Regions from separate parts of the Bacillus sp. NPDC094077 genome, predicted to be linked through region 1. Evidence: predicted binding sites of a transcription regulator. Region 1 holds the regulator's gene; each other region holds the start of a gene.
The links. Region 1 encodes Rex, which represses fermentation and respiration genes when NADH is low (regulators of the CRP and FNR family bind a similar motif). Its sites were predicted from a motif close to TTGTGAAATATTTCACAA; they were not measured.
Positions count from the first base shown of each region.

Region 1 (8,222 bases):
ACTCGCTTAGAAGATGTTAAGTTGGCTTGTTCTTGATCATAATAACCAACAGATACATTTGATCCGAAAGCAACATCTCCGTGTAATAGCTGTAACTTATTCACAATGGATTTTAATAGTGTGGATTTTCCAATTCCGTTAGGTCCAACTAAGGCAACACTATCTCCGCGAGTTAAGCGCATATTTACATGCTCAATAATAGGTTCCGCATCATAGCCAATCGTTGCATCTTTTACTTGTAAAACATCATTTCCACTTTGTTTTTCGATATCGAAGTGGAAGGATGCTGACTTAGAATCACCTAATGGTCTCGTTAATAATTCCATTCTGTCTAATTGTTTACGGCGACTTTGAGCACGTTTGGTTGTAGATGCACGAGCTATATTCTTTTGAACGAATTCCTCAAGTTTAGCGATTTCATCTTGTTGTTTTTCGTAACGCTTCATTTCTTGCTCGTATAGTGCTGATTTTAAGTCTAAGTATTTACTGTAGTTACCAACAAATCGTCTGCTTTCTTTATTCGAAATTTCGTATACTTGTGTAACGAGTTTGTCTAAGAAATAACGGTCATGGGAAACGATTAAAATTGCACCAGGATAACCTTGTAAGTATTGCTCAAGCCATGTGAGTGTTTCGATGTCTAAATGGTTTGTAGGCTCGTCCAAAATAAGTAAGTCTGGTTTCGTTAATAATAATTTACCAAGAGCTAATCGTGTTTTTTGTCCACCGCTTAAAGTAGAGATTGTCGTTTGGTGCGTCTCCACAGGGAAGCCAAGACCGCTTAAGATCGAGCGGATATCTGCTTCGTACTGATAACCACCTTGATCTTTATAGTCTAATTGTAATTGATCATAATCAGCTAATAACTTTTCGTATGTAGCTGCATTTGAAAAGTTTTCTTCCTTTCCCATCTCTTGCTCTAGCCTTCGAAGTTTTGTCTCCATTTGCTGTAGGTGTGTAAAGACTGTTAACATTTCATCCCAAATTGTTAAAGTTGTTTCTAGCCCAGTATTTTGAGCTAAATACCCTATTGAGACATCTTTCGGCTTTATAATTTCACCACCATCATGAGATAGCTCACCAGCGATAATTTTTAATAATGTAGATTTTCCAGCTCCATTTCGTCCAACTAATGCGATACGATCTTTCGTTTGAACTTCCAATTTTATGTTTGCAAGAATTGTTTCTGCACCGTATAATTTCGAAAGTCCATTCACTTGTAATAAAATCAATGTTTTCACCTCAAATAATTTCTTAACTTTGCCATGTTTATATTTCTCAATCATACTAAAAATAGTGTATAGTTTAAAATACAGAGAGAATACTTCTTCTCTTTATTATACAAGGAATTTAATGAGTGCTAAACTTCTGTATTTGATTAAAGCATATGAATAAAGATAGAAAGAGAGGAGAGGTTATATGGATCAGCAAAAGATTCCACAAGCCACTGCTAAACGATTGCCTCTATACTATCGATTTATCCAAAACTTATCTCTTTCTGGTAAGCAACGTGTTTCATCAGCCGAATTGAGTGAAGCGGTAAAAGTAGATTCCGCAACAATACGAAGAGATTTTTCGTATTTTGGAGCGTTAGGGAAAAAGGGATATGGATATAACGTAAATTATTTATTATCATTTTTCCGTGAAACACTTGATCAAGATGATATAACACGTGTAGCACTTATTGGAGTAGGTAATTTAGGGACCGCTTTCTTACATTATAATTTCACGAAAAACAATAATACAAAAATTGAAATGGCGTTTGATGTTAATGAAGAGAAAGTTGGAACAGAAATCGGAGGTATTCCTGTATATCATTTAGATGAATTAGAAGAAAGATTATCAAATGATATACAAGTGGCAATATTAACAGTACCCGCTACAGTAGCACAAGCTGTAGCTGATAGGTTGGCAGAAACAAATGTGCACGGTATTTTAAACTTCACACCAGCACGATTAAATGTATCAGAGAATATTAGAATCCATCATATTGATTTGGCTGTAGAGTTACAAACGCTTGTTTACTTTTTGAAAAATTATCCACAATAAAACGCAGAGGAAGCGACCTCTGCGTTTTATTATTGTTTTTTCTTTGTGAATTTAACTAATATAAGGCGAAGTGCCAAATTAAAATCAATTGTTGCCATAACTGCAAATAGTATTGTCCACACATTCCAGATTGTATCTGTCACGTTCGTAATGGCGAAGCGTGTAAAGATACATCCAAGAAGGAAGTACAATGCAGCCATGAACAATGGTGAGTTTCTCATACAAAAAATCCTCCGATAAAGCCTTGCATTTTTTCAGCTTCTTTAATCATTTCTTGAATTTGCTCATTGCTTACTGCAATTTGAGCGACTGCAACGAATGTATTCATCGCAACATGAGCTGCAATTGGAACGATAATACGTTTCGTTTTTACATATAAAAAGGCGAATACGAGCCCCATAGCAGTGTATACCAATAAGTGAGTAAAATCAAAATGAATCGCCGCAAATACAAGGGAACTAATGATAGCAGCAATAAAGAAGTTAAACTTCTTATAAAGTGTACCAAATAAAATTTTTCTAAATACGATTTCTTCTAAAATTGGCCCTATAATAGATACAACAATAAGGAACCAAGGTGTTGTTCTTGCGATGTCCATAAGCCTTGCTGTATTTTCAGATCCAGGTTTAATACCTAGTAAATACATCTCAATCATACCAGCAATACTTTGTGAGAAAAATGCTAAGAAGAACCCGATGAAAATCCATCCAATTGTAGCTGGAACAGTAGAGCGCATTGTATCTAAATGCCTTTCACGAATATCTGTTCTAAGTAACCAAAGTACGACGCATAATGCAATAAAGAAGCTAATGATAGCCCAATGTCCAGTTATGATTTGTCCTTTTTCCTCAAGGGTCAATCCTCTATTATCATAGAGTCCTGTTTTTAGGAGAAGTGGTAATCCGACAATTCCAGATAACTGCATTAAAATGTATGTAACGATAATCCACCAATATTGTTTCTTCAAATGGTTTAACCATCCTTTCTAACTCTAGTGTATGAGATAAGGTAGGATAACATGTAAATATGCTACCTATGATATAAACTTTCATTCGAATTATGATTTTTTTGTAAATCCGTATTTGAAATTAAAGTAGTAGACAGGAAAAAGTTGTGCGTTTAGCGAAAACAACTTAGGGTGTCTTTCATATTGTAACATACGAGTAGTGGAAACAACGATTCATATAGTACGGGTAGTATTCTATATAGAAAAGTTTATATAGTGATTTGCGAAAAAATTATGATTTTTTTACTTGCAAAAGAAATTGAGATTATTTATTATTATAAGTGTGTTAGCACTCGGATGACTTGAGTGCTAATAAATAAAATTTACATAACAAAATGAGGAGGTTATTGTTCATGCTAAAGCCATTAGGTGATCGCGTTGTAATTGAGCTTGTTCAAGCAGAAGAAAAAACAGCAAGTGGTATTGTATTACCAGACACTGCAAAAGAAAAACCACAAGAGGGTAAAGTTGTTGCAGTAGGTACTGGTCGAGTGCTTGAAAATGGTGAGCGTGTTGCTTTAGAGGTAGCAGCAGGTGATCTTATCATCTTCTCAAAATATGCAGGTACTGAAGTGAAATACGAAGGTGCAGACTACTTGATTTTACGTGAAAGTGACATTTTAGCAGTTATCGGTTAATTATATAAATCTTAAAAAATCCAAGGGGGTCAATTATTATGGCAAAAGATATTAAATTTAGTGAAGAAGCACGTCGTTCGATGCTTCGCGGTGTCGACACTCTTGCAAATGCAGTAAAAGTAACGCTTGGACCAAAAGGTCGTAACGTTGTACTTGAGAAAAAATTCGGTTCACCACTTATTACAAATGATGGTGTAACGATTGCAAAAGAAATCGAATTAGAAGATGCATTCGAAAACATGGGTGCGAAATTAGTAGCAGAAGTTGCTAGCAAAACAAACGATGTAGCTGGTGACGGAACAACAACTGCAACTGTATTAGCACAAGCTATGATTCGTGAAGGTCTTAAAAACGTAACAGCTGGTGCTAACCCAATGGGTCTTCGTAAAGGTATCGAAAAAGCTGTTACTGCTGCAATTGAAGAACTAAAAACGATTTCTAAACCAATCGAAGGTAAATCTTCAATCGCACAAGTAGCTGCTATTTCTGCTGCTGACGAAGAAGTAGGTCAATTAATCGCTGAAGCAATGGAGCGCGTTGGCAACGACGGCGTTATTACTTTAGAAGAATCTAAAGGATTCACAACAGAATTAGATGTAGTAGAAGGTATGCAATTTGATCGTGGATATGCATCTCCTTACATGATTACTGATTCTGACAAAATGGAAGCAGTTCTTGATAACCCATACATCTTAATTACTGACAAAAAGATTTCTAACATCCAAGAAATCTTACCAGTATTAGAGCAAGTGGTACAACAAGGTAAACCACTTCTTATCATTGCTGAAGATGTAGAAGGCGAAGCGTTAGCTACATTAGTAGTGAACAAACTTCGTGGTACATTCAATGTAGTAGCTGTTAAAGCTCCTGGATTTGGTGACCGTCGTAAAGCGATGCTAGAAGATATCGCAATCTTAACTGGTGGCGAGGTAATCACCGAAGAATTAGGACGTGACTTAAAATCTGCTACAGTTGAATCTTTAGGACGCGCTGGTAAAGTTGTCGTAACGAAAGAAAACACAACTGTAGTTGAAGGTATTGGAAATACAAAACAAATCGAAGCTCGCATCGGTCAAATCCGTGCGCAATTAGAAGAAACAACTTCTGAATTCGATCGTGAAAAATTACAAGAGCGTCTTGCAAAACTTGCAGGTGGCGTAGCGGTAATTAAAGTAGGTGCAGCAACTGAAACTGAGTTAAAAGAGCGCAAACTTCGCATTGAAGATGCACTTAACTCAACTCGTGCAGCAGTAGAAGAAGGTATCGTTGCAGGTGGTGGTACTTCACTTATGAACGTATACACGAAAGTAGCTTCTATCGTAGCTGAAGGCGACGAAGCAACAGGTATCAACATCGTACTTCGTGCACTAGAAGAGCCAGTTCGTCAAATCGCAATCAACGCTGGTCTAGAAGGATCTGTAGTTGTAGAGCGTCTAAAAGGCGAAAAAGTAGGCGTTGGTTTCAACGCAGCTACTGGTGAGTGGGTTAACATGCTTGAAACTGGTATCGTAGATCCAGCTAAAGTAACTCGTTCTGCACTTCAAAACGCAGCATCTGTTGCAGCTATGTTCTTAACAACTGAAGCTGTAGTAGCTGACAAACCAGAGCCAAATGCACCAGCAATGCCTGACATGGGCGGCATGGGCATGGGCGGTATGGGCGGAATGATGTAATAAGCATCACTCTGTGAAGCTGTGCAATGTATAAATAGTTAATTAGAAGAAGGCTACTTCCTTGATGAGAGGAGGTAGTCTTTTTGTATTGTTAAAGTGTGTGTATCAAGAGTTTTTGGAAGGTCGCAAGTTTAGGAAGACAAAGGAGGCAAATATTCAAGACTCTCTTATTGTTGGTATTTACAATATAATTCCAATTGAATATATAATTTTTTAAACATTTATGATACAGTCAAAAGGGATTTTTCTTGTTTTTTAGTTGGGATAATGAAAGAAGATAGTGATAGCCTAATTAGTGAGGTATATTATGCAGATTAAAGGGAATTTTGGTAAAAACATTTTTTCGAAAATATTAGTAGTATGTGGTTTGTTGATGTTTGTCATTACATTTTATAATTCATTTCAAATAGAAAGGGCTACCTATTCCTCGGTCTCTGTGTTAATTCTGGAGATATTAGCAACTGTTTTTGTGCTCGGAATAATATCATTTTTAGTAAATCGTTTTTTAACAGTTAATCAATTTTTGATTACTCTCATAGTTGCGGCTTTTGCAATTAGGCTGTTATGGATTATTTTTGAAAAAACGGTACCTATCTCGGATTTTTCTGTAATGTATGAAAGTGCTCAACAAGCTGTAAATGGTAATTTTGCATTTATTTCAGATGAATACTATATGAGTTGGACCTATCAATTGGGGTTCACATATTATGAGGCTATATTAATAAAAGTTTTTGGTAATCATCTATTTATATTGAAGTTATTTAATATTTTTTGGAGTGTAGGCACTGCTGTAATTATTTATTTTATGGGTAAAACGATGTTTAATGAATACAGTGCGAGAACTGCGGCAATATTTTATGCGTTTTACATACCTAATATTATCTATAGTTCTGTATTAACAAACCAATATATTTCTACTTTCTTCTTTTTTGCAGGACTGTATGTTTTGATTACAAAAGGTTTTTCAACTAAATACGGTTGGGTTTTAACAGGGTTACTGTTAAGTGTTGGAAATATTATGAGACCGTTAGGAAGTTTCTTTTTATTGGCGGTTTTTGTTTATGCGTTAATTTATAAGATACTTCCATTTAGAAAAAAAGAAACTTTTAACTACGTAAAAAAAATAGTGGGAATAGTGATTATATATTTTCTAGTGATGCAAATTGTAAGTATTTTCTTAATGAACACGGGGTTAGCGAAAAAACCATTGTCGAACCAAATGCCGTATTGGAAGTTTGTTGTAGGGTTCAATTATGATTCGATTGGTGGATGGAACCAGCCAGATGTAGTTTACCTTAGTCAATTTAAACTTGGCAAGGAAAGAAATGATGCTTCCATTGCTTTGATTAAGGATAGATTGAAGAACAAAGAGAAGGTTCGTCAATTACTAGCATTGAAAGTTGAAAAATTGTGGAGTAATCCTGATGATGCACCTGGTTGGGCTTTAGAGTGGGGGGAACTGAATAAACCACATTTACAACAAATGCTGACAAAATATGAAAGGCTTATGTATATTGCATGTTGTATATTTGCGATTGGTACTATTGTATTATATAGAAGAAACGGCCCAATATATCCTCTCTTGTATATTTTATTTGGTGGATATGCGGCTATTCATTTGTTTGTTGAAGTTCAAACTAGGTATCGTTTTGACATTTTGCCTGTCATTTTTTTATTTGTGGGATACGGAGTATTTGTAATGAAAAATGGTGTTACACAATTAATATTTAGAAAACAACAGGGGAAACTTGAATAACGGGCTAAAACATGAAAAACATTTGCTGCCATATAGAAAAGTTTTTATGTTTTAGTGAGAAAGAAATTAATTTCTGTAGAATTTTGTCGCTTTCTCTCTTGACCATATTGATACTTCATTGTTAGAATCTAGGAAGATAATATAAAACGATCCTTCATATATCCTCAATGATATGGTTTGAGAGTCTCTACCGGGTTACCGTAAACAACCTGACTATGAAGGCAGTGTGTCTTATATTTATAAAGAGCGGAGACTATCTTTCTTTATAAAGTCAGACCCCTGCCTTTTCTTTGTTATGAGACTAGAGGCGGAGGACTGGCTTTTTTTATTATATTGGTAATGCTTTTCGCCAAATTGGTGAAAATATTTATATACGAGAACTAACGTTGGGGTGATTATTTTGAAGAAGCAACACGATACAATTATCGTTTTAGATTTTGGAAGTCAATACAATCAGTTAATAGCACGTCGAATTCGTGAGTTCGGTGTATACAGTGAACTTCATCCGCATACAATTACTGCAGAAGAAATTAAAGCAATGAATCCAAAAGGTATTATTTTCTCTGGTGGGCCAAATAGTGTATACGGTGAAAATGCATTCCACTGTGATGAAAAAATCTTTGAATTAGGCTTACCGATCTTTGGTATTTGTTACGGTATGCAGCTTATGACACAACACTTCGGTGGTAAAGTAGAACGTGCAAACCACCGTGAGTACGGAAAAGCTGTTCTTAAAGTAGAGAACGAATCAAAATTATATGCGAACCTTCCAGAAGAGCAAGTTGTATGGATGAGTCATGGTGACTTAGTAACTGGTTTACCTGAAGGATTCGTAGTAGACGCAACAAGTGAGTCTTGCCCAATTGCTGGTATGAGCAATGAAGCGAAAAACTTATACGGTGTACAATTCCACCCAGAAGTACGTCACTCTGAGCATGGTAACGATTTAATTAAAAACTTCGTATTTGGCGTATGTGGTTGTTCTGAAGGATGGAACATGGAGAACTTTATCGAAGTAGAATTAGAGAAGATCCGTGAAACTGTTGGAGACAAAAAAGTACTATGCGCACTTAGTGGCGGTGTAGATTCTTCTGTTGTAG
Region 1 covers NZ_JBNNUF010000030.1:4,009-12,230, forward strand. Annotated here, with positions in the region: gene ACQKNR_RS28145 (ABC-F family ATP-binding cassette domain-containing protein) at 1-1,232, opposite strand, end outside; gene ACQKNR_RS28150 (redox-sensing transcriptional repressor Rex) at 1,420-2,049, shown strand; gene ACQKNR_RS28155 (YdiK family protein) at 2,079-2,270, opposite strand; gene ACQKNR_RS28160 (CPBP family intramembrane glutamic endopeptidase) at 2,267-3,016, opposite strand; gene groES (co-chaperone GroES) at 3,409-3,693, shown strand; gene groL (chaperonin GroEL) at 3,732-5,366, shown strand; gene ACQKNR_RS28175 (glycosyltransferase family 39 protein) at 5,674-7,122, shown strand; purine riboswitch at 7,257-7,358, shown strand; gene guaA (glutamine-hydrolyzing GMP synthase) at 7,523-8,222, shown strand, end outside.

Region 2 (8,222 bases), on a different contig from region 1:
TAACAAGGGATGGAAATCATATATCCTATAATAAGGCTATAACAAACGAAACCTTTGAAATCTATTTAGACGATAAAAAAATAACGAATGAAAATAGCTTTTTCAAAGGAAAGCTTAAAAGTAACAGGGAAATAATCTCATGGCAAAGTAGTGATGGTCTTGAAATAGAGGGTGTTTTATCAACCCCAGTAGAGTTTGATGCAAATAAAAAATATCCCTTATTAGTGGTAACCCATGGTGGTCCGGCTTGGGCATCCTTTCCGATATTTTCAGACTGTTTTAATGAGAAATATCCTATTGAACAGTTTATCGAAAAAGGCTTTATAGTTTTAGAACCAAACTACAGGGGAAGTTCTGGTTATGGTAATGAATTCTTAAAAGCAAACTATAGAAAACAGGGAATTGCTGACTACGATGATGTTATATCCGGAGTGGATAAACTAGTTGAAGAAGGGATTGTAGATAAAAATAGAGTAGGGGTTATGGGATGGAGCAACGGGGGATATATATCAGCCTTCTGTTCTACATTTAGTAGTAGATTTAAAGCTATTTCAGTGGGCGGTGGAATTACTAACTGGAGTACCCATTATGTGAATACAGATATACCTTACTTTATTAGAATGTATTTAGGAGATACTCCATGGAATGATCCAGGGATATATACGAAAACATCACCAATGACGTATATTAAATCAGCCTGTACTCCTACCCTAATCCAACATGGTGAAAAGGATGCAAGAATCCCAACTACAAATGCATATGAGCTATATAAAGGACTAAGAGATATGGAAGTTGATACAGAATTAATTATATTTAAAGGAATGGCATATAGTTCTGACCAGCCAGGAATTCATTTGGCTATTATGAAGCAGAATTTGATGTGGTTTTCACACTATATTCTTGGAGAAAGTATGGAGGGTTTTAGGACTTTATAATGGATATTTGTACAGGATACATAAGGTTGAAACAGTCTTCATATTGAGACGATTTATTATAAAATATATACTTAAACTACTATCAGTAAACACAACAAGGAGGACTAATATGACAGAGAATAAAATGGAGTTATCAATAGAACAGCGTGAAGAATTACTTGGAGCATTGAAAGCACGCTTCGAGAAAAATATGAACCGCCATGAAGGTCTTGAATGGGCTAAAGTCGAAGCGAAGTTGACTGCTAATACTGAAAAGTTATGGTCACTTAACGAAATGGAAGTAACTGGTGGTGAACCGGATGTTGTTGGTTATGATGAAGAGAAGGACGAGTATACTTTCTATGATTGTTCAAAGGAGAGTCCTAAAGGCCGCAGGAGCCTTTGTTATGATCGTGAAGCGCTAGAATCAAGAAAAAAACATAAACCAGAAAATGCTGCTATTGATGTGGCAACTGCTATGGGTATTGAACTATTAACTGAAGAACAATATCGAGAGTTACAACAACTTGGGAATTTTGACATGAAATCATCAAGTTGGGTACAAACACCGTCAGATATTAGAGAGCTCGGTGGTGCTCTTTTTTGCGATTATCGCTTCGGACACGTTTTCGTGTACCACAATGGAGCAGATTCCTATTATGCTGCCAGAGGTTTTCGTGGTTCGTTAAAGATTTAAGTTTTATGTAAATAAAAAGAGCCTGCATTTAGGCTCTTTTTTATTTATATTTTAAAGATGAACTGTTACTATGTAGTTTTACTTAACTTATATGTTTCGTAGTTATTTTTACGGAAAAGTTTTGGGAAAACATAACCGTCTAATCCAATACGTCCAGCATTATGTCCTGCAATTAAAATGAACATAGTTAAAATAAGCATGTTTGGGTTTACACTAACAGTTCCGCTTAATAAGAATGAAAGATTCATTATGATTCCGAAAAATGCAGCTGTTTTTGTTAATCCACCTAAAATTAAACCTAAGCCTACTAAAATTTCTCCCCATTGCACTAAAAAGCTAAATAAGTCTGCATGTGGAAGAACAAAGTTTTGAAGAAAATCTGCCCACCATCCTTGTACTGCAGGGTGATCACCTGATGCTTGAGCGATAGCACCTTTTAGAAAACCGCTGGCATCAAAAGATTGTCCTAAAACTTTTCCTATTCCAGCAGTAATCCAAGAATATCCTATGTAAAGTCGTAAAAGTAATAATATGAAAGTAGCACGTTTATCAGTTCTTAAAAAATTGATAACCATTGAAATCCCTCCAATATTTTATTTACATGTTTATTATATATCAATTGTGAAAAGATTCACAATTGATATAATGTGAACAAATTTATAATTTTTCATTTGTAAAATTGTACATAAAGTATTGTGAAATTTATTTTTGGGAAGGCGAACAATAAATGAGGGATGGGAGCTCTCCATTAAAATAGATGGCTCCCATAGTGAACTGATTAATGTATGTTCTTTTCATTATCTACTATTAGTTTATCTTGTCGTTTCCTTATTATTTCTCTGGTTTTATATAAGGAACTACTTGTGCAGTAACCCCTACAGAAGCACCGCGAATAAAGTCTTGGTTTTCTAATGCCTTAAAGTTTTCTGTTTTGCCAGTTAGCATGACCCCTAAAATTTTTACTTGATCAAATGGTTTGTTTTTGTTTGATTTTAAAAACTTTTGAATGTCTTCGTCATGTCCATCGTCATCGTATTGTTTAAGTGAATCGATAAACTCTTTGTACGCTTTTTCAGGGGACTTTTCTGGGTTGAATCCGTAAACTGGCATGCCAGCAGGACCTCTGCTTTCATCGCTAATAGGTGAGGCCATATATAGCCATACGATATTTAAGTTATCTGGTATTTTTGTTTGAATTTCTTTTAATGTATAAGGTTGATTGAAAGAGATAGCAACCTCCGCCACATAGTTTTCTATTGTTGAAACTGCACTTAATTCATTTTTGACTCCATCATGATATTCCTTGATAGCTGGATTATAAAATTTAGCAACTTTATTTTTCGTTTGTTTATCGTAATTATAAGACTCTGTACTAGACCAATAAGATCCTGGTATTAACTCATTGTAATCGATGTTAGAGCGAAACCAATCGTAAGAGCTTGTCAGTGTATTCCATCGTACTAAGTAACCGTTAATGTTTTTAGAACGGTTAGATACGATATTGCCACCAAACATAGAAGAATTACTCGTAACTTGGGAATCAATATGGACATTCGGTTCTGCAATTGCGTTATGTAAAAAGAGCCGTTCGTGAAGCTTCGTAGAACTTTTCGCTGCAAAGTAATTGCCAACCGTATAAATTATAGGGATAAGTATGATTACAACGATAATAGAAGTAGTGATGATTTTAAGTAACTGTTTCCTCTTAGCTTTTTTTAACGCATCTTTTAAAGAAGTATCCATTAAGTTTTTCCTCCTACTGTAGAATGAATTGTTTTACGTGCGCGATGTAATTTTTGTTTGACGCTATTTACTTGAATATCTAGTATTAGAGCAATTTCTTCATATGAAAAACCATAATAATATTTTAAAAAGAAGGCCTCTTTATATTCTAGTTTTATATCTTTTAATAGATAGAAAATCTCATCTTTATTTAAAACAGCATCTAATTCTCGGTCTGTATATTGTAGATTTGAATACATCTCTTCAGTTAAATAGATGTTTTGCTGCTCTTTTTTTCTCTTCAAGTCAATGTATTCGTTTAGAGAGACTCTAAAAAACCATGGACGTATGTTACTCTCGGTCAAGTCATCCAGCAATGTGTATACTTTATAGAAAGTATTTTGGATGATGTCTTCTGCATCTTCTTTTATAGCCCCTTTCGCTAGTAATAGCTTGAACACTTCCTCTCCTAAACTGATAAGATAGGAGGTCAATATACTTTCTTTTCCCATCATTTTTCCTCCCTACACTTATACAACGGATAGGTAATGGTAAATGTATACACATAAATAAAAAATTTGTGTTAAGACTTGTTTTTATAAAAATAGAAAGGGCATATAACAATCATATGTTATATGCCTTTTCTATTATATATTTAGTAATTTATTTAGGTAATGTAAATTTAGCTTTTTTACCTTGTGAAATATCTTTTGCTTCTTTATTTCTCATAGGTCCTAGCTCAATCTCAAAGCTTTTGTCTTTCCAAATCTTTTCATATTGCTCTTGATCTAAAATATATACTTGCAGTAGCTCTCCAGATGTTCCGGTTTTGACTGAAGCGTTATAATCGTAATTTAGTAGCATGCCTTCGCTAATCGTATATTGTGTACCATCATTAACTCTCAATGTAGAGCTGATAGGAGATAGTGCAACGTCTTGTGTATCTTTGTTATCGAGTTTGAATTTTACTGTTAATAGAACAATACCGTTTTTGAAATTTGCAAATCGTGGAGCCTCGACGGAATTTGGCGTGAATTGAGCAAATTGGTATCCATCTAATGTAACTTTAACAGCGCCTAATTCTTGGCTGTTATTAATGCTTGATTTCTCCTTTACCATTTTTTTATCGCCCATGTTATTAGCAGTAGCTTTATCTTGGTAGAAAGTTTTATCTGTTGCAACCTTTTCAGCGCCTTGTTTATTTAAACTCAATGAAAAGCTTCCAGGGCTTCCGATTGGGGCATCAAATTTCCCTTTATTAGCTTGTGCAGTTGGGACTGTGACTGAGACTGTTGAGAGACTTGAAATTTTCGCTAAATCATCTTTTCCAAATGGGTAAGCGATATAACCAGAAATGGTTTCCCCTGCTTTTACTAAATAATCATTCGTTGGAGCAAGCTTAGTTGGTAGCTGATCTTCTTTTGGAATTAAATCTTTATAGTTACTATATACTTTCTGAGCGCCAGTAAATGACATGTCCAATGCTGGCATATAATAAATATCTTTAGCTGAACTATTTTTTACGCTATAGTTCACAAGAATAACTCCGCCCTCTGTTTGACGGTTAAATGGAATGTTAAAGTCCGTATGGAATCCGTTTAATTCAACTAATGTATAACTATTCAGCGATACTGAAACATCTTCAGCTTTATAGACTTGTGGGTCCTTATTTTCAAAAAGAACTTTTGTTTTACCACCTGTTTCTTTTTCCATATAGGAAATAAGTTTGGAATAATCGCTTGAGCTGGTAGTTGTATCTTCAGTTTTTTTATCTTCGGATTTTTTTTCTTCAGGTTTATTTTCTTTCGGTGCATCCGTTTTTTCTGTTTTACTTTCTTTGGTTGTATTTTCTTTTTGTTCTTTATTTGTCGTATCGCTTTGACCGCAGCTAGTTAGTAGAAAGACCGCTACGATTACTGTAGAAAATAAAGAAGTTATTCTTTTTGACATTTTTCTTCCCCCTATTTGTTTAAAACTAAACTCTCACATTAGCCCCATGTTTTATTATAAGAAAACAAACCATTATTTACCAGTATTTTTCTGATTATTTTCATTATTTTAATATTTAAATTTAATGGTAATAAGAGAAATTTATTAGTGGATATTGGTGTTTGTTTTTTGTAAGGGTGCAAAAATATTTTATTATTTAAAACGTTGCGTCAGATTGCTATGATAGAAATAGAGATATATCAAAAGGGGGCAAAGACTAGATATGTGGATGAACTTGTAATGATTAGCAATTGGATAGATTATTTTTTCTCTCATACATGAGGGTTTATTTAGCTATCTGTAAATCATTCAAGGACTGCATATTTGGCGTGGTCATTCCTTCGGTAAGGATAGATGCCATTATGTATCTATCTTTTTTTGTGGGGAAATTTATATCTCCCATATAAAATGTGCGTCCTTTAAACTTGGAGGAGTATATTATGAATCAATTAAAAAATAAAGTAGCTGTTGTTACAGGTGTAAGTCGTCTAGATGGTATAGGAGCAGCTATTTGTAAAGAGTTAGCTGAAGCTGGATACGATATATTTTTTACGTATTGGACAGAGTATGATAAAGAGATGCCTTGGGGCGTTGAGAAAAATGAACAAATACAATTAACAGAAGAGTTAATACAAAACGGTGTTAAAGTATCGAGTATAGAGTTGGATTTAACTCAGAATGATGCACCAAAGCAGCTTATAAATAAAGCTACTGAACAATTAGGATACCCTGATATATTAATTAACAATGCAGCTTACTCTACTAATAATGATTTTTCTAATTTAACTGTTGAAGAGTTGGATAAGCATTATATGGTAAACGTCCGTGCAACTACATTACTCAGTAGTCAGTTTGCGCGAGGATTTCAGAAGACGTCTGGGGGTAGAATTGTTAATATTACTTCGGGGCAATTTAAGGGACCTATGGCAGGAGAACTAGCGTATGCAACAACGAAGGGAGCTATTGACGCTCTTACTAGTACGTTATCAGCAGAAGTGGCCCACCTAGGAATAACAGTGAATGCAATTAACCCAGGTCCAACTAATACAGGATGGATGAATGAAGAGATACAGCAAGGATTAAAGCCAATGTTTCCTTCTGGTAGAATTGGTGAGCCAAAGGATGCAGCAAGACTAATTAAGTTTTTGGTAAGTGAAGAAGCAGAGTGGATTACTGGACAAGTTATTCATTCAGAAGGTGGATTTAAAAGATAAAAAGAAGGTATCTCATTTCGGTGAGATACCTTCTTTTTTAATCTTTCTTTAATCTCCGTGCAACACCATTCCCTAAAGACTGTAATCCTTGAACGAGGATAATCAAAATAAAGACGGTTGCATACATTACTTCAGGTTCATAGCGTAAATGTCCGAAGCGATATGCCAAGTCCCCTAGCCCACCAGCGCCTACAAGACCAGCCATTGCTGTTGCGCCAATTAAGCCAATTGTTGCGATTGTTAATCCGAGTACAAGAGATGGGCGTGCTTCTTTAACCATGACGTGCCAAATGATTTTTATAGTAGAGACTCCCATTGCTTGGTAAGCTTCAATAACACCACGATCCACTTCTAGTAAAGCTGTCTCCATTAAACGTGCGATATAAGGGGCTGTGAAGACAACAAGTGGTACGATAACACCTTGCACGCCAATGGATGTTCCCATTAGAAACTTTGTAAAAGGTAAAATGAAGAATAATAGAATGATAAATGGAAGAGAGCGAATGATATTAATAACTGTATTAAGAATAGGATAGATGATTTTATTTTCTCGCTGTCCACCAGGTCTTGTTAAAACAAGCGTGACACCAAGTGGTAATGCGATAAGGATAGAGATGAGTAATGAAATAGATGTCATTTGAAATGTTTGAATTGTTGCTTCCCATATTACTTTACCCCATTCATCCAAAAAGGACTTGTTTTCCATAATCTGTTCTACCTCCTTCTACGATGATCCCTTGCTCTTGTAAAAATGATAAAGCACGGTTTACTTCATTTTTTTCACCTTGCATATGAACGACCAGTTTCCCATATGCCTCATATTTTAACTGCGTAATATTACCGGATAAAATATGAGGATATACTTGGAAACGTTTTGTAGCGACAGCTAGTGCTGGTTCTCCTGAAGAATTTCCTATAAAAGAAAGTGTTACAATTTCACCAGTAGTTTGTAATTCTTTTTGTACTTCTTCTGGAATTTTCGCTGCAAATGCGCTATTTACAAATTTCTTCGTTGTTACATGTTGTGGATTTGTGAAAATATCTTTCACAGTCCCGCTTTCGACTATAGATCCATGCTCCATAACGGCAACTCGGTCACAAATACGCTGGATGACATTCATTTCATGTGTAATGAGTAAAATCGTGATTCCAATTTCCTCATTGATTTTTAATAACAAATCAAGGATAGAATCGGTTGTTTCTGGATCTAATGCGCTCGTTGCTTCATCACTTAATAAAACCTCGGGTTCATGTGATAGTGCACGAGCAATCGCAACACGCTGTTTCTGGCCGCCAGAAAGTTCGCTCGGATAAGCATCTTTTCGATTGAAAAGATTGACAATGCGTAAATACTTTTCTACTCTATTTTCAATTTCCGCTTTTGGAATGCCAGCAAGGCGTAACGGTAATGCGATATTTTCATAAACGGTAACAGTTTTAAGTAAATTGAATCCTTGAAAAATCATTCCGATTTTTTGTCTCGCTTTTGCTAGTTCTTTTGTCGACAAAGTTGTTAAGTCTTGATTGTTTACAATGATATTTCCTGTCGTTGGTTTTTCTAATAAATTTACACAGCGGATTAATGTACTTTTACCAGCGCCACTATATCCGATGATTCCAAATACTTCGCCCTTTGCCACTTTAAGAGAAGTTGATTTAAGAGCTTCGACATTCCCCTTTTTTGTT
Region 2 covers NZ_JBNNUF010000014.1:62,904-71,125, reverse strand. Annotated here, with positions in the region: gene ACQKNR_RS24410 (prolyl oligopeptidase family serine peptidase) at 1-935, shown strand, start outside; gene ACQKNR_RS24405 (DUF4256 domain-containing protein) at 1,045-1,611, shown strand; gene ACQKNR_RS24400 (DoxX family membrane protein) at 1,680-2,186, opposite strand; gene ACQKNR_RS24395 (sigma factor regulator N-terminal domain-containing protein) at 2,443-3,354, opposite strand; gene ACQKNR_RS24390 (RNA polymerase sigma factor) at 3,354-3,845, opposite strand; gene ACQKNR_RS24385 (DUF5068 domain-containing protein) at 3,997-5,283, opposite strand; gene ACQKNR_RS24380 (SDR family oxidoreductase) at 5,763-6,536, shown strand; gene ACQKNR_RS24375 (methionine ABC transporter permease) at 6,574-7,242, opposite strand; gene ACQKNR_RS24370 (methionine ABC transporter ATP-binding protein) at 7,217-8,222, opposite strand, start outside.
Region 2: a site for Rex is predicted at 2,231-2,248, ahead of ACQKNR_RS24400 (DoxX family membrane protein). Genes of this name have one in related genera too.

Region 3 (8,222 bases), on a different contig from region 1:
TTCGTTAACACGTATGTTTGAAGCGAAACCCCATTATGGCAAACTTCAGTAATATCAGCTGACGTATGTATATGTCGCTCTAACACCGCTTGAAAATTTAATGCTGTTACGAGATGGCTATTCGTAATAACAACGTACTCTTCTCTACTTCTTAGAAAATAATCAATATGTCTTCTAAAATGTGCAAAAGACCCAAACTCATCTTGGTCACATTGGCAATTTGGCGGGAATAAAAACAGTCCGTCACGTTTTCTATCTAAATCCCACTGTTTTCCTGAACCGACATGGTCCATTAACGAACGGTTTTTATGACTTGTAAAAACCGCGACACTATGAATATTAGAATTCACCATATTTGAAAGCATGAAATCAATGAGTCGATAACGGCCCCCAAACGGTAACGCCGCTAGTGAACGATGCCCTGTTACTTTCTTTAAGGAAGGAAAACTTCCCGTTGCATTAATAATTCCTAACATTTTTTCTCCCATTCATTTCATCCCCCTTTTCTATTTCCCTTCAGCAATAAGTACTACATCGTCAACATTTTTTTCTGGACGAATGATTGTTCCATCTTCAATAACCATTTCCGATCCAACGATCGCTCTTTCGATCACAACATTTTTCCCAATCTTTGCTCCTGGCATAACGACGGAATCAATAACCATACTACCTTCTTCCACCGTCACTCCTTGGAATAACACTGAATGCTTCACGTCTCCTTCAATGACGCATCCTTCGTTAATAAGTGACTCTTCTACTTTTGCCCGTTCTGCAATATATTGAGGCGGCTCATTTGGATTGACAGAACAAATACGCCAATTACGATCGTTTAAGTTCAGTGATGTTTCATCGCGAAGTAAATCCATATTCGCTTCCCATAAACTCTTCACCGTTCCAACATCTTTCCAATACCCTTCAAACGGATACGCCATCAGCTTCTTCCCTTCATCTAATAAAAGCGGAAGTACATCTTTTCCGAAGTCATTACTAGATTCAGGATTTCTTGCATCCATCTCTAAATACTCTTTTAAAATTGCCCAGTTAAAAATATAGATTCCCATTGATGCGAGATTACTTCTTGGAAATTGCGGCTTCTCTTCAAATTCAACAATCTCCATTTCTTCATTTGTATTCATAATACCGAAACGGCTCGCTTCATCCCAAGGCACTTCAATAACAGAAATTGAAACGTCAGCTTCTTTTTCAATATGGTAATCTAGCATTTTACTGTAATCCATTTTATAAATATGGTCGCCTGATAAAATAAGGACATATTCTGGCTCATACTGACTTAAATAGTTTAAATTTTGATAAATGGCACTCGCCGTACCTGTGTACCACTTCACACCTGAAGATTCTGCATAAGGAGGTAATACTGTGACTCCGCCGTTTACGCGATCTAAATCCCATGCGTTTCCGATTCCGATATAATTATGAAGTTCTAACGGTTGATATTGCGTCAAAATCCCAACCGTTTCAATACCAGAATTCGCACAGTTACTTAACGTAAAATCAATAATGCGATATTTACCACCAAATGGAACAGCTGGCTTGGCTAAATTTTTTGTTAATGCACTTAAACGACTACCTTTTCCCCCTGCTAGTAACATTGCTACGCACTTTTGTTTTTGAGCCATCTTGTTTTTTGCTCCCCTTTCTCGTCTTCACTGGTCGTAATATGGATACGCCAAATGGTGGAATTGTAATTTCTACATGTGCCTCTTGATTATGGTACGGTTCTAGAATCGTCTTAAGACGTTTCTTATTCACTTGCCCCGAGCCGCCATATTGTCCAGCATCACTGTTTAAAATCTCGTTATAATACTCGAAATCTGGTACACCTACTTTATAGTTGTCATATGTAGCTTTCGTAAAATTACATACGATAACTAGCGCATCTTCTCTCTTATCCCCTTGGCGGATAAAGGAGAAAATACTTTGCTCATTATTATTAGCATCAATCCACTGAAATCCTTCAGGTGAATGATCAAGCTGCCAAAGTGGTTTTGAGCGCTTATACAATGCTATGAGCTCTTTAAAGTAATCATGCATATAACGATGCATTTCAAAATCATGTAAATTCCAATCTAACTCTTCAAGGTCTTTCCACTCATCAAATTGCCCGAATTCTCCACCCATGAAAAGTAACTTCTTTCCTGGGTGAGTAAAGAAATATCCATATAATAAACGAAGCTGAGCAAACTTATCCCAGTAATCCCCTGGCATTTTATTTAATAACGACTTTTTCCCATGAACGACTTCATCATGAGAAAGCGGTAATATGAAATTTTCAGAGTAAGCATATAGTAAAGAGAATGTCATTTTCTCATGAATATGTTTCCTATACTCAGGTGCACACTCCATATATTTCAGCACATCATTCATCCAGCCCATATTCCATTTGTAGTTGAATCCAAGCCCACCTTCATACGTTGGAGCTGTTACAAGCGGCCAAGCTGTTGAATCTTCTGCTGTCATAAGAAAATCTTCATCTTCTGCAAATACCGCTTCATTTAACTCTCGTAAAAATGAAACAGCATGCTCATTACTTTGCTCTTGTCCTTCTTTATTCCAGTACAACATATTCGCAACTGCATCCACCCTGAAACCATCAATATGGAAATATCTCATCCAAAATAGCGCATTTGAAATTAAGAAATTACGTACTTCCCTTTTTCCTAAATCAAAATTGACAGTTCCCCATACTGGATTTTCTTGTACATCCTTATCTTTATATTCATAAGTCGGTGTCCCATCAAACAAATATAAACCGTGAGCATCTTTACAAAAATGCCCCGGCACCCAATCTAAAATGACACCGATTCCATATTTATGACATTCGTCGACAAAATACATCAAATCATGTGGCGTGCCGAATCTACTCGTTGCGGCATAATATCCCGTTCCTTGATATCCCCAAGAACGATCATATGGATGCTCAACAAGCGGCATAATTTCAATATGTGTAAATTGATGCTCCACCACATACGGAATGAGCTCTTCCGCCATTTCCCTGTAAGAATACAGCGTTCCATCTTCTTTCTTTTTCCAAGAACCAAAATGCAATTCATAAACCGTCATTGCTTCTTTATAAACCGATTTTTTCTTTTTCTTCCGGTTCCAGTTTTTATCATTCCATTCATATCCCTCTATATCAAAAACTGCAGATGCCGTATTTGGTCTTACTTCTGCATATACAGCATACGGGTCTGCCTTTAAAATAACGTCACCAGCCATCGTTTCAATCGCATATTTATATATTTCCCTTTCCTCAATACGCGGTATAAACAAGGACCAAATCCCCTCTTCTGTCACTTGTAGCATCTTATGTTGCTCACAATCCCATTCATTAAAATCCCCAACAACACTCATTGCTTTCGCATGAGGAGCCCATACTGTAAATCGTACACCTCGCATCTCATCTTCCGTCACAATATGCGCCCCAAAGATGTTATAACTCTCATAATACTTTTCTGTATGAAACTCATCTCGTTTCACTTCTTCACAATTTATTACACTCAATATGCTCACCTCACTAAGATGACAGAATTTTTTATACTTTAATCATTTCTGTGAAAAACTGAAATATCCTTGTTAATTTATAAAAAATATACGCTTTTTTCTTGAAAATGTTTATTTTTCTTCACATTTCTATATAAAACATCGAATTTTGACGAATATTCATTGAAAACGCTTTATTTCCATTCTATTATTCTTCCTATTATTTATTTCTCAGCCTTTATTGTATTAGGTCTATCCTGTTTTTCACGATATTTTTCACTTTAAATCGTAGTAAAATAATCTGTCATACAAAAATGTTTCTCACATTTTTCGTCACAATTTTATTGAAATGTAAAATACGTAAGTACACACTCATTCTCAATAAAGAACCTCAGACTTTCGTAAATATAATTCATACTCTGCTTTGTATTTCGCAGGAGTAGGGAATTTTTGTTTCTTCCGTTCTTCTCTTTGTACTTTTCATGTACTTCTTTCCATTCAGCCACCATTTTGTTATACACAAAGCCCACACACCCGAAAGTTTTACGTATCAGATAGGCTTGTTCTTCTGTTGGATACAGACGAAATTTGTACGCTTTACTATGCTTTGTCATATTAGTTCATCTCACTTTACACCTTGATTTCCCATAGACTGCTTTTACTTTATCTATAGCGAACCACCAAAGGTGATAACACAACATGAACACTGCGTTATTATCTCATTTCATTGTTATACCAAACTCTACCTCCTATAAGACTGATTATATTAGAGGCAAAATAAAGTGAAACTTTAATCAGTGAAGGTTATGTTCATCCCTCACTGATTATTAGCCCACACCAATCGGGCTTTTACGGGCAGTTATCTCCCACCTACCGTTGGACTATTTAAAGAAATTAGGATTAGCGCCTAAAAAATAATAATAAAGAGCACTCTATTCAAAATAGAGTGCTCTTTTCTATAAACGACCCTTATCCAGTAAAAGGGGTATATTGGGGATATACAAGGGAAACCGGAAAAGGAATTTATATTAAATTATATAAATTCAGAGGTAAGAAGCAGTTTCCCACCTCTGAATTATTTAGCAATTATTATAGTACTGGTGCCATTGTTTCTTTTAATACTTTTACAGAATGAGCGAATTTCGCTTTTTCTTCTTCATTTAGTTCAAGTTCTACGATTTCACGTACACCTTCGCGATTAATAACAGCTGGAACACCTACGTAAGCATCTTGCTCGCCATATTGACCTTCAAGGTATGCAGATACAGTTAATACGCTGTTCTCGTTGTTTAAGATTGCTTTAGTTACACGAAGTAGTGACATACCGATTCCGTAGTAAGTTGCACCTTTACGCTCGATGATATGGTAAGCTGCGTCACGTACGTTTTCGAAGATTTTATCTAAGTCTTCTTGTTTGTACTGTTCGTTGTTAGCTAAGATTGTTTCTAGTTTTTGTACACCGATAGTAGCGTGGCTCCATACTGGAAGTTCAGTGTCACCATGTTCACCAACGATGTAAGCATGAACGTTACGTGGATCTACATCTAAGTAGTCACCTAACATGTAACGGAAACGAGCAGAGTCTAAAGTTGTACCAGAACCGATTACGCGTTCTTTTGGTAAGCCAGATTCTTTCCAAGTTACGTAAGTTAAGATGTCAACTGGGTTAGTTGCGATTAAGAAGATTCCATCGAATCCGCTATCCATAATACCGCGAACGATTTGTTTAAAGATCTTTGTATTTTTCTCAACTAAGTCTAAACGAGTTTCACCTGGCTTTTGTGGTAATCCAGCAGTGATAACAACTAAATCTGCATCTTTGCAATCTGCATAGCTACCGCTCCAAACTTTTGTTGGTGATGGAGAGAATGGTACCGCATGGCTTAAGTCCATTGCTTCCCCTTCTGCTTTTGCTTCATTAACATCTACAAGTACGAATTCTTCAGCTACACCTTGGTTAATCATTGAGTAAGCGTAACTACAACCTACAGCTCCTGTTCCTACTAATACTACACGATTGATACCTTTTTTCATGATAATTTCCCCTCTCTATTGTTCACATATATTTTTTTATGATTGTTTAAGTAATTAATTAAAATACTAATTTAATGTTGTTTAACTTCTTTACACTCATATTGTAGCACGTATCATTGTGAATTACTTCACAAATTATGACCTATTTGTGAACTTTTTCACATAAAGTGTAAAGTTATTAAATCAAGTGTGAAATCAATCCCAATAAACATAATTTCATTTAATAAAAAAAGAATCCTTATCGATTCTTAAGGATTCTTTCAAAGAACTAAAAAATTCAGCTTTGATTATTAAAGCCTAAAAGTTTTTTCATGTTTCTCCATGAGTATTTGTATACTGTGCTACTTCAGATTTTACAGGGAACAATGTTTCTCCATGTGTATTAGAAGATGATACAGGTGTAAAAAACATAAACCCAGCGAATACTAAACCTACAGTACTAATGATGAATTTCTTCATTACTTCAGAGCACCTCTTTTCTCCATTTCTTGTTTAGCATGATACCCTATATGAAAGTATTCACTAACCTTTAGATGATTACCTTCATAATAATATTTATTCGCCATTTCCTCTGCATATTTTTGAACAAAATGCCAAAGTCCTTCTTCTTCAAAGTACCTAATTCCCGCCCTAACAACACAATCAAATTCTTCAATTTTTCTTTGGCGAACTCTTACATTTAAAATAGATAAGTGATGTACATATTCTTTGTTACCTTGTTCTCTGCATAATTCTAATCCTTTTTCTATATATGTTAGCGCTGTATTTTCCTTATCTAATTGTGCATACTCTTTAGCAAGTAAAAACATAGTTTTACAGCTACTCTCCAAAGATTTAGATAAATGATTAATTGCAAGTTCTGGAATATTTTGATCCGAATATAGTAACCCTAAATTATGACGAATCTTCAATGCAAGTGTAACGTAATTTTGTTTGGTCGCAATATCCAATGCAGTAATAAAGTGTTCTTCTGCTAACTCATATTGCTTTAAAGATGTACTTGCCAGTCCCATAATATTTTCACATAACGCAATACATCCCTCATATCCCTCTTCGGCTAAATATAAGTTCTTAGCCTTCACCACATAGTTCATAGCGTTTAAAGGTTCATATGTATAATAATTAAATATAGCAAATTGATAAGTAAATTCCGCTACTTCAATTTCATCTGGAGAATTTACAATTAACTCTTCTGCTAAATTGAAATTTTTTTTAGCATCGCTATAACGTCCGATTTTTGTAAAATAAATTGCCGTAAAAAAATGGTAATAATATTTCAATACTTTATCACCTGAGGCCTCTTCTAATTCCAATATACCCCTATCTAATTTAGGCATATTATTTTCCATCAAATCGTATCTAAACTCAAGTAGTTTATAATAAATAGAAAGTGTATCATCTTTTTCTATATCTTTCATTAATCCTTCAACATCAATTTTAAAATTTTATGCTGATAGTAATGATTGTGATCTTATTGCAATATACCACTGATTCATTAATTTAGTAATCTTCTCATTACCTTTTATAAGAATCACATATACTCCCCCTTCATAAAAACATACAATTATTCATTTATACTATCAGGAAGAATAGCACACTAACAGGGGTATAAGACATTTAAAAATTTTTCTCAAGATTATTCAGATAATTAAAGCCGTACATTCATTTTTTACACAACAAAAAAGAGATAGCAGATTATGCTATCTCTTTTAGTATGACCCGTACGGGATTCGAACCCGTGTTACCGCCGTGAAAGGGCGGTGTCTTAACCACTTGACCAACGGGCCAGTTACTGGCAGAGAAGAAGGGATTCGAACCCTCGCACCGCGTTCGCGATCTACTCCCTTAGCAGGGGAGCCCCTTGAGCCACTTGGGTACTTCTCTATAATATGGCTCCGCAGGTAGGACTCGAACCTACGACCGATCGGTTAACAGCCGATAGCTCTACCACTGAGCTACTGCGGAACAATTATGGTGGGCCTAAATGGACTCGAACCATCGACCTCACGCTTATCAGGCGTGCGCTCTAACCAGCTGAGCTATAGGCCCATAATTGAAAAGCGGGTGAAGAGAATCGAACTCTCGACCAGAGCTTGGAAGGCTCTTGTTTTACCACTAAACTACACCCGCATTAAATTGTAAATGGTGAGCCATGAAGGACTCGAACCTTCGACCCTCTGATTAAAAGTCAGATGCTCTACCAACTGAGCTAATGGCTCATTTTGAAAGTGGTGCCGGCTAGAGGACTTGAACCCCCAACCTACTGATTACAAGTCAGTTGCTCTACCAATTGAGCTAAGCCGGCTTGCGATTTCAAAATGGTGGCTCGGGACGGAATCGAACCGCCGACACGAGGATTTTCAGTCCTCTGCTCTACCGACTGAGCTACCGAGCCTTTATGTAAAAATGGCGGTCCCGACCGGGGTCGAACCGGCGATCTCCTGCGTGACAGGCAGGCATGTTAACCACTACACCACGGGACCATTGGTTGCGGGGACAGGATTTGAACCTGCGACCTTCGGGTTATGAGCCCGACGAGCTACCAGACTGCTCCACCCCGCGACGATATAATATTTAATTTAGAAAAAATGGAGGAGGTAGAGGGATTCGAACCCCCGCGCGACTCTCGCCGCCTGTCGGTTTTCAAGACCGATCCCTTCAGCCGAACTTGGGTATACCTCCGAGAT
Region 3 covers NZ_JBNNUF010000005.1:373-8,594, reverse strand. Annotated here, with positions in the region: gene glgD (glucose-1-phosphate adenylyltransferase subunit GlgD) at 1-488, opposite strand, end outside; gene glgC (glucose-1-phosphate adenylyltransferase) at 507-1,637, opposite strand; gene glgB (1,4-alpha-glucan branching protein GlgB) at 1,585-3,522, opposite strand; partial or broken gene ACQKNR_RS14105 (helix-turn-helix domain-containing protein) at 3,913-4,115, opposite strand; gene ACQKNR_RS14100 (L-lactate dehydrogenase) at 4,591-5,535, opposite strand; gene ACQKNR_RS14095 (hypothetical protein) at 5,845-5,994, opposite strand; gene ACQKNR_RS14090 (tetratricopeptide repeat protein) at 5,994-6,971, opposite strand; tRNA gene ACQKNR_RS14085 (tRNA-Glu) at 7,251-7,322, opposite strand; tRNA gene ACQKNR_RS14080 (tRNA-Ser) at 7,329-7,419, opposite strand; tRNA gene ACQKNR_RS14075 (tRNA-Asn) at 7,426-7,500, opposite strand; tRNA gene ACQKNR_RS14070 (tRNA-Ile) at 7,508-7,584, opposite strand; tRNA gene ACQKNR_RS14065 (tRNA-Gly) at 7,595-7,665, opposite strand; tRNA gene ACQKNR_RS14060 (tRNA-Lys) at 7,679-7,754, opposite strand; tRNA gene ACQKNR_RS14055 (tRNA-Thr) at 7,765-7,840, opposite strand; tRNA gene ACQKNR_RS14050 (tRNA-Phe) at 7,855-7,930, opposite strand; tRNA gene ACQKNR_RS14045 (tRNA-Asp) at 7,943-8,018, opposite strand; tRNA gene ACQKNR_RS14040 (tRNA-Met) at 8,021-8,097, opposite strand; tRNA gene ACQKNR_RS14035 (tRNA-Ser) at 8,125-8,217, opposite strand.
Region 3: a site for Rex is predicted at 5,652-5,669, ahead of ACQKNR_RS14100 (L-lactate dehydrogenase). Genes of this name have one in related genera too.

Region 4 (8,222 bases), on a different contig from region 1:
CATATCTCCCATGCCTGCACTCGCAAAAAATAATCCTATTAAAACAACTAGTAAACTCACTAAAACGATACAAGCTCGTTTATACATTAAAAACGAGAAGCCGTCTGTTCCTATACGAAACGGGATATACTTCTTCATTTGCTAAGCCCTCTCTTACGTGCAATATAAATAAAGAATGGGGCCCCGATAAATGCTGTCATAACCCCTACTGGTACTTCTTGTGGCATAATGACGTATCTCGCTGCTATATCAGCCAAGAGTAATAATATTGCCCCTAACAATCCGCTATATGGTACTCTCCACCGATGATCTACTCCAACAAGAGCTCTTGCAAAATGCGGCGTAACAATTCCAATAAATCCAATTGGACCAGCAACCGCGACGGAACCACCTGATAACAATACAATTATGAGTAGTACCAATGATCTCATTAAAATTGTTCGTTGTCCGAGTCCCTTTGCAACATCTTCCCCCATCATTAATGTATTTACTTTCCCTGCCATCATAAGAGATGCAATCCAGCCTACTAATAAATACGGGAATACAGATTGTAAAATTTCTAACTTTCTTCCTTGCACAGATCCCGCAAGCCAAAATAATACTTCTTCCATCGCCTTTTCATTTAATACAAGTAACCCTTGTGTTAATGATGAAAATAAGGCACTGATTGCTACACCTGCTAATGTTAACTTAAGAGGAGTTGTCCCTTCTTTTCCTAAAGAACTAGAAGCAAATACAAGCACAGCTGCAATTGCCGCTCCTAAAAAGGCGATCCACGTGAAAGCTGATAATGACGTCACGGAAAAGAGTACAATTGCTACAACTATGAAGAATGCAGCACCTGAATTTAATCCAATAAAATCTGGAGAAGCAAGTGGATTCTTAGTTAAAGTTTGCATAAGACAACCTGCAATGGCTAAACTAGCACCAACACTAGCCGCAATTAGCGCCCTTGGAAGACGCACATTTTGAATAATAATATGTTCATTGGAACCATTAAAATGAAAAAAAGCATCTAACGCTAATTTCCAACTCGTATTTGTATATCCGAAAATAATACTTCCCCAAATACAAATAATGACTGCAATGATTCCAACAAATAATCCAATCCATTTTGCTTGATTTGTTTTTAATAACATGCAGCGTTTCCCCTTCAATGTATAATGATACGTTGTTAGTGTATTTCAACTTAATTCGCATTGTCAATAAAACTGATAATCATTTTCAGTGATATATATTGACAATCAGACAACAAAGCCTTAATATCATGCTTGCTATTGAAAAAAATTCTCAATATGTAGGGGGTACACAATGAATTTCACGCAAAAGAAATCGTTTACATTATTTGCATTTCTACTAGCCTTTTCACTTATTTTAAGTGCTTGTGGAAAATCAAATAACAAAGAAGAATCTACAAAAGAAGATAATAAAAAGGAAATGATTACTGTAGAACACGCAATGGGTAAAACAGAGGTTCCTGCTAATCCAAAGCGCGTCGTTGTCTTAACAAATGAAGGAACAGAAGCTTTACTTACCCTTGGTGTCACGCCAGTAGGCGCTGCTGAAGCACCTACCGGTAACCCATGGTATCCTCATACGAAGGATAAACTAAAAGATGTAAAAACTGTCGGTACTGAGCTTCAAGTTAATGTGGAAACAATCGCTTCCTTAAAACCTGACTTAATCATTGGTAACAAACTTCGCCATGAAAAAGTATACGAGCAATTAAAAGGCATCGCTCCTACTGTCTTTTCAGAAACACTGCGTGGTGAATGGAAGGATAACTTTAAACTTTATGCAAAAGCAGTAAATAAAGAAAAAGAAGGTCAAAAGGTTTTAGCTGATTACGAAAAACGTATAAAAGACTTAAAAGGCAAGCTTGGTGATAAAGTAAATCAAGAAATTTCTATGGTCCGCTTCATGCCTGGTGATGTTCGTATTTATCATGGTGATACATTCTCTGGCGTTATTTTAAAAGAACTTGGTTTCAAACGCCCTGGTGATCAAAATAAAAATGACTTTGCAGAACGTAATGTATCTAAAGAGCGTATCCCTGCAATGGATGGCGATATCATCTTCTACTTTACATACGATAAAGGTAATGAGAAAAAAGGTTCTGAATTAGAGAAAGAATATATAAACGATCCTCTATTCAAAAACTTAAATGCTTCTAAAAACGGTAAAGTATACAAAGTTGACGATGTCATTTGGAATACAGCTGGCGGTGTAATGGCTGCGAACTTAATGCTAGATGACATTGAAAAACGCTTTATGAAATAATTTTGTTCTAACCAGCTCCCTCTTTTATGGAGCTGGTTTTTTCATTCCACGGAAATGTCACATTATTTCATTTTGTATTTTTATTCCCAATATGTTATATTATAAAAGTAAATAGAGTATATTTTCTCTATATCAGAATAGATGTTCTAATCTAAATTTTCTGATTAATCACTTTTTTACTTCCATTTAGAATTCAATTACTACATTTGAAAACGCTTATTATCTCGTTTTCAGGGAAAAATACAATAACGGTTGAAGAAAAATAGAACTTTTTTAGAAATTTTCTTTCTATTTCCATATAATTCTATTGACTTCTAAATATTTTGTAAATTAAAATGATTACATAAATATCCGTTATACAGGATTAGGGGGAAACAAAAATGGATGCAGCTTTAAAATTAGACAAAGCTGGAGAGCAACAATCACCAAAAAAACATCCACCAGGGTTGTATTTGTTGTTCTTAACAGAAATGTGGGAAAGATTTAGTTATTATGGAATGCGCGGCCTTTTAGTTCTTTATTTGACAACTGCTGCTGTTAGTGGCGGGTTAGGATTTGATAAGGCATTCGCAGTGCAATTATATGGTACTTTTACAGCCGCAGTATATTTCATGCCAATTATAGGCGGATGGCTAACTGATCATTATATTACAAGACGTCATGCCATTACTCTCGGCGGAATTATTATGGCAATCGGTAACTTTGTACTATTCTCAATGAATACAAAAACAGGACTATTCCTTGGATTAGTACTATTAGTTATTGGTAATGGATTCTTTAAACCAAATATTTCTACACTGTTAGGTGAATTGTATGAAGAAAATGATTCACGTCGTGACAGTGCATTTACTATCTTCTATATGGGTATTAACGTAGGTGCTTTCTTCGCTCCACTTATTTGTGGATTTTTAGCAGAAGATTTCTTTAAAACAAGTGTTGATGGCGTTATGGTTATGGGATATAAATACGGATTCTTAGCAGCTTGTATCGGTATGATTATCGGACAAATTGTTTTCAACTTATTAGCTCCTCGCTACCTTGGTAAAGCAGGAACAACAGTTATTGGTAAAAAATCAAAAAATCAACCTGTAATCGAAAAGAAACCTTTAACAAAACAAGAAAAAAATCGCACTTGGGCAATTGTAATTTTAACTTGTTTCGTAGTATTCTTCTGGGCAGGATTTGAGCAAGCTGGTAGTTCTTTAACACTTTATACAAATAAATTTGTTGATCGTACCATTTTTGGTTGGGAAGTTCCAACATCTTGGTTCCAATCAGTTAACCCAGCATTCATCGTACTACTTGCACCATTCGTATCTATGCTATGGTTAAAACTTTCTAAAACAAAACGCGGTGATTTAAAAGTGCCAACAAAAATGGCATTAGGTATGATTTTACTAGGTATAGGTTACCTTGTTTTAACATTAGCAGTTCTAAAAACTGGTAGTAATGAAGCAGATATAACTGTAAAAGCAAACTTATTATTCATCGTTATCACTTATCTCTTCCATACAATTGGTGAGTTATTCTTATCACCAATCGGTCTATCAATGGTAAGTGCAATTGCTCCTGTAAAATTAGCATCATTACTAATGGGAGTATGGTTAGCTGGTACGGGTATGGCTAACTGGTTAGCTGGTAAACTTGCTTCCTTTACACAATCATTAGGATACCTTGAAGTATTTTCAAGTATCGGTATTATCGTTATCGTCTTAGGACTTGTACTCCTTCTCTTCTCTAAAAAAGTTGCGAGTATGATGGAATAACACACAAAAAGACGCTTCTAAAATTAGAAGCGTCTTTTTTATTATTTCTCCTCTAGAGCTGTCACGTCCACATGAACGCTCTCACCAGGATTAGATACGTCATACACTTGAGCACTTCCCTTCTGCTCATCACAGCTCTCAATCCATACTGGTACGCCCTCATATGTAACGTCAATTCTACTTGAAGAAGATAAGATTTGTTTCACACGTTTCACATCCATACTACTATCCCTCCTTTTTTCTTACTACACTCCTTTCTATTTTTTCTTTTCCTTTTAGAATATATTCCGTAAGGACGCATGTTGATTGATAGTCATTTCTTCCTCACATGCTAATATTTACTCTCTTACTACCTTTCTGACAAATAAAAAAAGACGTATATTCCACACGCCTTTTCCATAATATTCAAATTTTAAGAAAATAATGTTTTTACTACTTTACTTACTTTATCGTTATGAATTTGATAATACACTTCTAACCCGCGTCTCTCAAAGCGTACTACTTTATTTTGCTTTAATTTCGTTAAATGTTGTGAAACCGTTGATTGTGGAATTTCTAATACTTCCTGTAATTGTGTTACATTGCACGTTCCACGCTGCATTAGTTCCATTACTAGGCGTAGACGAAGTGGGTGAGCTAACGCTCTTAACATTTGTACATCTTCTTCTGAAATACGACATTCGAATTGATTTTGGCTCATAAAGTTCCCCTCATTTTCATTTTTATTTTCTTTTTATTTATTTATATATCTGTTCTTATATTTCCTGTTACGACATAACTTTATCAACCTATAACGCTGAAAATTTTTTCCACCTTTATCAGCATAGAATTCAGGAAAAAATCCTTGCTGATTTTGAATATTATACTATATGATATAACGAAAAAGCAAAACAAAGGGCTACGAATACTTTGCTTGCAAATGTTGTTTTATCAGGCTTTTTGTTATATTTTCATCTCATTGAAACGTAAAGTAATGGTATTGTAAAATACCGTCTATAATTGATAACCTATCGTAACGTAGTTTAACCATAATTAACCTCTTTGTTACGCTAAAAGGAATTTTCAGTAAAAAGAGATGATGTGGTATTAAAAATTTGCTTCTTATTTTTTATTCGTGTTACAAGTGGATAGAACGTTATGCAAAACTTCCTATTAAAGTTCCTCCCCACTAGATCAAACGGGACAAATAAGCGCTACGTATCAAATATCCTTTATACTCGATACAAAAGACGTCATCTAATATAAGCCTATATGGGCAATGGCATATGAACAAGTAAAAGAATATGCAAATAATTTAAAAAGCGCACTCAAATCTATTTGAGTGCGCTTTTTGTCTACTTTATGAACAAAAATTTACTTTTAACACTATTATGGAATAATTATACTTTTTTACGTTGACAATAGTGCTGAAGGAGAATATACTAAGCATGTAAGTTGATTGTGAATAGTTTCACAAATAATGTGAATTTCTTCACATATAATAGATAGGAGTTGTCATTATTATGAGTACTTGGACACAAATTTATGATCCATTAAACAACATCTGGTTATCTGCACTAATCGCTGCACTCCCAATTTTTTGCTTTATTATTTGTTTAGTGGGACTCAAAATGAAAGGTTACATGGCTGGGCTTTATAGTGTAATTGTTGCTATTATTCTTGCTATATTTGTTTATAAAATGCCTGCAACTGCAGCAGTAGCATCTGCCGGATTTGGTGTTTTATCTGGATTTTATCCAATTTGTACTATCGTTATCGCAGCTATCTTCCTTTACAAATTAACTGTTAAAACAGAACAATTCAATGTCATTCGTGATAGCATTTCCAGTATTACAAATGATCAGCGTTTACAAGTATTATTAATCGCTTATTCTTTCGGTGCTTTCTTAGAAGGCGCAGCTGGTTTCGGTGTTCCAGTTGCTATTACAGCTGCATTACTTGTAGGTATGGGCTTTAATCCATTAAAAGCAGCAGGTATTTGCTTAGTAGCTAATATCGCTGGTGGTGCTATGGGTGCTATGGGTATTCCAGTCACAGTACCTGCACAATTAACTGGAATAGATGCATTAACTGTCGGTCGTCAAGCAGTTTACATTTTGCCATTCATTAGCATTATTTTACCGTTCTTACTTGTTTCAATGGTAGATGGATTTAAAGGCATTAAAGAAACTTGGCAAGGTATTCTTGTAAGTGGTGTTTCTTTCGCAATTACTCAGTTCCTTGTAACTTACTTCTTAGGCGCTGAACTTACTAATATTTTCGCAGCAGTCGTAAGTATGGTCGCTCTTGCATTATTCTTACGTGTTTGGCAACCAAAATCTTCTGCTAAAGAAGAAAAACAAGAAGAAAAAGAATCTCATACATTCAATCAAATTTTATATGCTTGGTCTCCATTCGTATTCTTAACTGCATTTGTAACAATCTTTAATTTAAAACCAATTAAAGCTTTATTTGCTCCGGATGGTCCATTAGCAAACTTAGTATTTAACATTCAATTCCCTGGTCTTCATAATCAAGTTATAAAAACTGCACCAATCACAAAAGCTGATACACCTTTCGCAGCGATTTTCAAACTAGATGTATTCTCTTCTACAACTACTGCAATTGTATTAGCAATTATCGTTTCACTTATCGTCTACCGTGTAAACGGCAAAATGATTAAAGAATTAATGATCGAAACAATAAAAGAACTAAAAGTTCCAGTATATACAATTTGTAGTGTTATCGCTTTAGCTTACGTAGAGAACTACTCTGGTATGTCATCTACACTTGGACTTGCATTCTCTTCTACTGGAAATGCATTCCCTATTCTTTCTCCAATCTTAGGATGGATTGGCGTATTCATTACAGGATCAGTAGTATCAAGTGGTTCATTATTCGCACCACTTCAAGCAGTAACTGCCGATCAGTTAAACATCGTTCCATCTACTCTCGTTTCATTAAACGTAGTTGGTGGTACAATCGCAAAAATGGTTTCACCACAATCTGTAGCAGTTGCTTGTGCGGCAGTTGGACTAGTTGGTAAAGAATCTGCTCTATTTAAAACAGTGATGAAATATAGTTTAATCTTCTTAGCTATTATTAGCTTACTTCAATTAAATGCTGTATTTAATATCTTTTAAAAATAAAACACCGATCCAAATGGATCGGTGTTTTTTACATTACATTTTTTTCCCGCATTAACGGGCAGTAAAAGCCCGATTGGTTCAACTAATAATCAGTGGGGATGGCCCCCCACTGATTAAAGTTTCACTTTATTCTTTAATAAAGAAGCTCCAGCAATTTCAGGATGTGTCATTTCGTATGGATCTAAAATGATATCCAATTCTTCATCTGTCAGTACACCATGTTCTAAACATAACTCTCTAACAGATTTTCCTGTTTCAATTGCTTCACGTGCAATACGAGATGCTGCTTCATAGCCAATATGAGGATTAACCGCTGTAATAATTCCAACACTTTTCTCAACATATTGCTTCAGCAATTCTTCATTCGCTGTAATTCCTTTAATACAATATTCACGGAATACACGGAATCCGTTATTCATAATACTTATAGATTGAATTAAATTAAATACAAGTACGGGCTCCATTACGTTTAACTCTAATTGTCCTGCTTCTGACGCTAAGCAAATTGTATGATCGTTTCCGATTACTTGGAAAGCGACTTGGTTAATTACTTCTGCCATAACTGGATTTACTTTACCTGGCATAATAGATGAACCTGGCTGACGAGCTGGTAATTGAATCTCAGCCAATCCAACACGTGGACCAGATGCCATAATGCGAAGATCGTTTGCAATTTTAGACATATTCATCATACATACTTTTAGCGCTGCAGATACTTCTGTGTATGCATCTGTATTTTGCGTTGCATCAACTAAATGCTCTGCACCAACAAGTGGGAATCCACTAAATGTTCGTAAATGTTTTACCACTTGTTCAATGTAAGTAGGATTTGCATTTAATCCTGTACCAACAGCTGTCGCTCCCATATTCACTTCATATAAATGTTGACGAGACTGTTTAATTCTTTTTATATCACGCTCAAGCACTCGACTATACGCTTCAAATTCTTGTCCAAGACGAATCGGAACTGCATCTTGTAAATGTGTACGCCCCATTTTAATAACATGATCGAACTCTTTTGCCTTTGTACGGAAAGCAGAATGAAGTT
Region 4 covers NZ_JBNNUF010000010.1:80,848-89,069, reverse strand. Annotated here, with positions in the region: gene ACQKNR_RS21395 (FecCD family ABC transporter permease) at 1-138, opposite strand, end outside; gene ACQKNR_RS21390 (FecCD family ABC transporter permease) at 135-1,139, opposite strand; gene ACQKNR_RS21385 (ABC transporter substrate-binding protein) at 1,312-2,280, shown strand; gene ACQKNR_RS21380 (peptide MFS transporter) at 2,661-4,046, shown strand; gene ACQKNR_RS21375 (acid-soluble spore protein H) at 4,088-4,267, opposite strand; gene ACQKNR_RS21370 (ArsR/SmtB family transcription factor) at 4,459-4,746, opposite strand; gene ACQKNR_RS21365 (lactate permease LctP family transporter) at 5,549-7,168, shown strand; gene aspA (aspartate ammonia-lyase) at 7,288-8,222, opposite strand, start outside.
Region 4: a site for Rex is predicted at 5,485-5,502, ahead of ACQKNR_RS21365 (lactate permease LctP family transporter). Genes of this name have one in related genera too.